Regions from separate parts of the Psychrobacillus sp. FJAT-21963 genome, predicted to be linked through region 2. Evidence: predicted binding sites of a transcription regulator. Region 2 holds the regulator's gene; the other holds the start of a gene.

Region 1 (3,215 bases), on a different contig from region 2:
TTCCTGGCTCAGTTAACTGATGGTGGAATCCTACTGGAATAGAGAAAAGTAAAAATAACATGAATGACAATCTAGCGAGTGCATCAGAGAAAATTTTTCCTCCAATAATTTTAGGGATAATAACATACCAAACCATATATGCTGGCAATAACCAGAAATATACTAATGGGTGACCGAAATACCAGAATAATGTACGGGAAAGCAGAACATCCACTTTATCTACCCAACCCAATGACCATGGGATTAGTTGGAAAACAACTTCCACCGCTACACCAAGTGAACAAATAATCCACATTGCCAAATTCACTACAACCATAAAAGTTAATAATGGACTAGGTTGACCAGGATTAGCCTTTCTCCATTCGATGTATTTCATTATCTGGCCTGCTCCACCAATCCATGATCCCACAACTACTAAAGCCATTCCTACGTAGAAAATCCAGTGAGCTTGTAGTGGAGCATAGAAAGTATACAGTACAGATGCTTCATTTAACAAAACCATAACGGAAGCAGCAGTTGTACCGATTGTCATTGTCCAGAAACCGATCCATCCAAACAATCTTTGTTTATTAGTTAATGTACCAGCAGTACGGCTAACGGCAGCAATTTGAAAACCAAAAATAAAATAGGTTGTTAAAATTAGTCCTAGTAAAACACCATGAACCGTTAAAACTTGATAATAGCCGATTCCCCATGGGAGTGTAAATGTACCAGAGCGCACTAATGTTTGTAAAAGACCACAAAGCCCACCAATCGCTAATGCGATGAAAGCAACATATATATGGGCGAGTGCTAGTTTTCCGTCTCTTTTATCTACTTTTACTAAGTCTTTCGCTTTTTCTGTAATAGTTGTCATATTACTCAACCACCTTTAGCATGGATGTCATGGACGAATGTCCAACACCACAATATTCATTACATAAGATTAGATACTCTCCTGCTTTATCAACGGTAGTTACATATTCAGAAACATATCCTGGTTCAAGCATCATATTAATGTTTGTGCCAGCTACTTGGAACCCATGAACTACATCCTTGGTTGTTGCTATAAATTTCACTTTAGACCCTAAGGGAACTTCAATCTCAGGTGGATTATAAAAAAATGCAGAAGCTACAAATACAACTTCATAGTCCCAATCTTTTCCTTCCAACTTATGCACTCCTGGGTTATTAAATGGTGCTATCTCGTCCACACGTTCCGGATCAATATAAATTTTTGAGCTTGGTGGATGTGATCCAAAGTGGAATGCACTAATACCAACAATGACTAAAAATAAGACCAATGAGCTAACTCCAAATGTTATCCACCATTTTTCGTACTTATGAATATGCATCGCTTTAAACCTCCAAATTATTAAAATCTATCAATAAACAAGTAAAATGCCATAAACCATGTAATTAATATGAATACCCCAAGAAATCCAACCGAATATAATGTTCCTTTCAAATCTGGTTCTTTTTCACGTTTTTTCGACATTTGTCTACACCTCCTACAAAAGTAGTTCTTGTATAGTTTTAATAATAAATAGTATTGAAGTGCAATGATGTGAGAAAAGTCACACAAGAAAGGGGATAATGTGAAATTAATGTGAAGAATAAAAGAGATATGGGTAGTTGGAGGAATAAAAAAAGAACTTTCATAAGTTGAAAGTCCTCTTAGGTCTCATTATTCATCGATCGTGAGTATAATCGTTAAATTACCAATGTCATTAATTACGACTGGTAGTCTAAAAGCATGCTGAAATCCAAATAATTTGGTCGTACCAACAATGACAGTAGGTGGCGTAATGTCTATTTCTAAGTTGTTGCCTGCAACAGTAGTACATAAATTACCTGCTATCATATTTCCTAATTCACCTGTAAATGATTCAAGCATTTCTCCTTCTAAAGCCATACCAAACATAGTTGCACCAATCGATGAAAAACAATTAGATGTCGAATCTATAATTATACGACCTTTTATATCCCCTATAATCCCAATTAGTACACCCATCTCTTTTTGATCATATGGTTGAACCATCAAAGATGGTGATTTAATATCCATAGGAAGAGGGATAACGGACTTTAACGATTGAATCGTGCCATTTAGTATAGTTTGTATGTGTTTAGACGCACTCATTTTATCCCTCCGAATAGTAAAGATGGCTTAATTTTAGCATAAAAGTATTACAAAAAGAATACTATATGTAGAAAATGTCGAAACATTGTGCTATTATTTAAATGAGAATGAATTTCAAATTCACTTGAGAGGACGATATGTATGTTAGCGTTATTAATTGGATCAACTATTTTACTTTATAGTGGGGTCACAGCTTATGTGTTACGTGCAACTTCCCCCCAAGTTAAATAAAATAACTTTCTAAAGTTGGCTTGATTTGTTCAATAGAAGTGGAACAGATGAAGCCAGCTTTTTTTACTTATGAAGCGGAAATAAAACACATACTCCTGCGCGAGCTCGTCTCGGGAAAAACGAAGATCTTTTTGCTCCTGCGCAACGCTCGTCGCAGAACTTCAAAAGATTTTGCTCCTGCGCAAAGCTCGTCGCAGAAAAACAAAAGATATTGCTCCTGCGCAAGCTCGTCGCAGAACTTCAAAAGATTTTGCTCCTGCCCAAAGCTCGTCGCAGAAATTCAAGATCTTTTGTTCTGGGCGCAGCTCGTCGCAGAAAAACAAGATCTTTTGCTCCTGCGCGGAGCTCGTCGCAGAAAAACAAAGGATTTTGCTCCTGCGCGGAGCTCGTCGCAGAAAATCAAGATCTTTTGCTCCTGCGCAAAGCTCGTCGCAGAAATTCAAGATCTTTTGCTCCTGCGCGCAGCTCGTCACAGAAAAACAAAGGATTTTGCTCCTGCGCAAAGCTCGTTGCAGAAAAACAAAGGAACGCTTTTGCGTTCCTTTGTTTTTTGCTATGATATACATAATTGTCGAATTATAAAGGAGATTTTTTTTTCAAATGGAGAATTTAGAAAATATACAACTATTAAAAGAGAAAAATGCTTTGCTTGCTACTCTTTTTCAACGAAATTTAGATGAGGAACGTTTTGCAAAGGCTAAATTGTTTGCAGATAAACTGGAAAATGGCACATTCACTATTGCGTTTGCAGGACATTTTTCTGCTGGAAAATCTAGCATGATTAATGCTCTAGTAGATGAGCAGTTACTTCCAACAAGTCCAATACCTACTTCGGCAAATATTGTTACTGTAAAAAAGACAAATA
Region 2 (3,215 bases):
TCCTTCTTGTGGCTTCTCTTTAGCAGAGTCTGGAAGTACGATGCCAGATGCTGTTTTTTCTTCAGCTTCGATTAATTCGATTACGATACGATCACCTAATGGTCTTAACAAGTGAAACTACCTCCCTAAAATAGTAGAATTTTATATTATTAGCACTCTGTCTCTTTGAGTGCTAACACACTTATAATAATAATTAATCACAGAACATTTTGCAAGTGAGAAGGTTAACTTTTTCCTTTATTGTTTTTTTCCTTTACAATAAAAAGAGAATTGTTATCTAGAAAGGAACTAAATTGTATGAAACAACAAAAAACAGGCTTGTATATATTAATTGTTTACTGCGTGATGCAGCTTTCTGGAGCAATCTTTGCACCACTTCTACTTATACTATTTAAGTCTATGGACGTAAAAAATCCTCCATTGGTTGCTTCTGGATGGTGGGTGTTCCTAAGTATGGGGATTGCTACACTGGTTACACTCCTTTTAATTAGAAAAGATAATAACTTTTTACGACCTTTAAAAGGAAAACAGTCACCTATTGGGCAAACTATCGGCTGGGGAGTCGTCGGTTTCTTTCTTGTATTCCTAGGCCAAGGTGTTGCAGCTACTATTGAACTTAAATTAGGAGTTGAACCGGGATCCGAAAATACAGCACAATTTATAGAAATTGCTCACGCTGTTCCTTGGGCAATCTTTTCAATTGTTATTTTCGCTCCTATATTAGAGGAACTAATTTTCCGCCGTATAATTTTCGGCTCTTTATTTCCAAAAACAAATTTCTTCGTAGCCGCATCTGTCAGTGCTATTGTCTTTGCAATCATTCACTTCGACTTTACGCACATACTACTATATGCTGTTTCTGGGTTTATATTCGCTTTTATTTACCATAAGACAAAGCGGATAGTGGCATCTATCATCTCCCATATGCTATTAAATGGATTTGTCGTTCTCTTTCAGTTTTACGGAGAAACTATACAAAAGTTCTTAGAAACTTACTCTCAAATGCCTTAAAGAAATGCGCAAGCGCCTATGTAGAGGAATACAGTCTAAGTTCGCGACTTCGTGTCACAACGACTGTATGACCCACTTCGTGTGGGCCTCCGACAAGCAAATGTTCTTCCCACTAAGAAGTCGTTTTTTGACTTCGTTGGGGGAAGGTTATTTGACCTCGAGGGGCTAGGCGCTGGAGCTGGACATAAAGAAATGCGCAAGCGCCTATGAAGAGGAATACAGTCTAAGTTCGCGACATCGTGGTGCTCCTGCGCAAAGCTCGTCGCAAAATAAAAGAACATTTCGCAACGACTGTATGACCCACTTCGTGTGGGCCTCCAAGTAAATGTTCTTCCCCCCAAAGAAGTCGTTCGTTAGGGGAAGAAAATTTGACCTCTGGACATAAAGAAAAGCCTTCGACCCATCAGTATTGGGTAGAAGGCTTTCAATTTATTCGTTATGTTCATTTCTTATTAAATAAATTAGGGTTTGTACTTCAACCGATAAATCGATTGTATGGACCCGAATCGTATCAGGTACCGTCAATCGGACAGGGGTAAAGTTAAGAATCCCTTTAATATTCGTTTTTGCTAATCGATCAGCTACTTCTTGTGCTGTGCGACTTGGAACAGTACATATAACCAACTCGATACCATGTTCCTCGAGCTTCTCTTCCATGACACTCGGATGAAAGACAGGAATATCACTTACAAACATTCCCTCTATCGGAGCTTTTGTATCAAAAGCAACTACAATTTTGGTATTATGGTTTTTTTGAAAGTTATATTTTAAAAAAGCAGTTCCTAAACTACCAACTCCAATAAGTGCCACATTTGCAGCTTCATCTTGATCGAGTGTTTTTCTAAAAAACTGGAGTAAGTTAGCAACATCGTATCCATAGCCTTTTTTGCCAAGTGCTCCAAAGTGCGAGAAATCTCTTCGAATAGTAGCGGAATCTATTTTCATCGCATCACTTAACTCTTGTGATGATACTCTTTTATGTCCAGCATTATGAAAACTTTGTAAAAATCTATAATATAATGGAAGCCTCTTCGTTGTTGCTTGAGGAATTCTCGGTAGTTCAGGTTTCATCAAAAACCCTCCAATTTCGTTCTTAACATTACCTCATTATAATGCTACAGCGTTGCAACGACAAGTCCTATCTATTACACTTAAGATAGAATTGAGGTGCGAATCATCGTGATTGTTTTACAAGTCAATCAAGTAACAAAATCCTTTAACGGAGAAGATATATTAACTAATGTAAAGTTAGAGGTTCAAGACCGAGATCGGGTAGCCCTTGTAGGTCGAAACGGGGCAGGAAAATCTACTTTACTTAAAATAATAGCTGGAGAAATGTCGTATGATTCTGGCGATATCATTATGCCTAAGAACATTCGATTAGGATACTTAGAGCAACATGCCGGATTAGAATCTAAACTTTCTATTTGGGAAGAAATGAAGTCCATCTTTAATCATCTCATCGAATCTGAAAAAGAGCTTCGTTCCTTAGAAACGCAAATGGCAGATCCATCTGTATACGAGGACTCCGATGCCTATGCACGAGTTACAGCTGCGTATGATGAGCTACAGCTAAATTTTAAAGAAGCAGGCGGTTATCGATACGAATCAGATATCCGTTCTATTTTACACGGAATGCAGTTTTTCCCTGAGGATTATGATAAGCCTGTACAAGCATTATCTGGTGGACAAAAGACTAGGTTGGCACTGGCTAAAATGCTACTTAGCAAACCCGATTTACTCATATTGGATGAGCCTACCAACCACTTGGACATTGAAACACTGAACTTTTTGGAAAACTATTTAAAAAACTATAGTGGTGCAATTCTTATCGTGTCCCATGACCGCTATTTCTTAGATCAAGTCGTAAACTTTGTTTATGAAGTATCTCGCCATAATGTCACTAGATATGTTGGCAACTATAGTAGTTACCTTGATCAAAAAGCAAAAAATTACGAACGTGATAAAAAAATGTACGAAAAACAGCAGGAGGAAAAAGCTAAACTCGAAGACTTTGTCAATCGAAATTTAGCTCGTGCCTCCACTACCAAAATGGCTCAGTCGAGACGCAAAGTAATTGAAAAGACAGACTGGATGGATTCTCCAGATGGAGATGAAAAATCAGCTTCTTTCGGCTTTTCGATTGATCGGCCAAGTGGAAATGATGTACTTCGGCTCGAAGAAGTTTCCGTTGGCTATCCTGG

The links. The regulator Rex, encoded in region 2, represses fermentation and respiration genes when NADH is low (regulators of the CRP and FNR family bind a similar motif). The targets are predictions, from matches to a motif close to TTGTGAAATATTTCACAA.
Region 1: a site for Rex is predicted at 1,545-1,562, ahead of AN959_RS20580 (cytochrome c oxidase subunit 2A). Genes of this name have one in related genera too.

The regions. Positions count from the first base shown of each region.
Region 1 covers NZ_LJIY01000002.1:327,848-331,062, forward strand. Annotated here, with positions in the region: gene AN959_RS07470 (b(o/a)3-type cytochrome-c oxidase subunit 1) at 1-856, opposite strand, end outside; gene AN959_RS07475 (cytochrome b5) at 858-1,334, opposite strand; gene AN959_RS20580 (cytochrome c oxidase subunit 2A) at 1,355-1,477, opposite strand; gene AN959_RS07480 (chemotaxis protein CheX) at 1,667-2,119, opposite strand; gene AN959_RS07485 (hypothetical protein) at 2,398-3,030, shown strand; gene AN959_RS07490 (dynamin family protein) at 2,951-3,215, shown strand, end outside.
Region 2 covers NZ_LJIY01000003.1:107,163-110,377, reverse strand. Annotated here, with positions in the region: gene groES (co-chaperone GroES) at 1-111, opposite strand, end outside; gene AN959_RS10145 (CPBP family intramembrane glutamic endopeptidase) at 298-1,011, shown strand; gene AN959_RS10140 (redox-sensing transcriptional repressor Rex) at 1,441-2,082, opposite strand; gene AN959_RS10135 (ABC-F family ATP-binding cassette domain-containing protein) at 2,191-3,215, shown strand, end outside.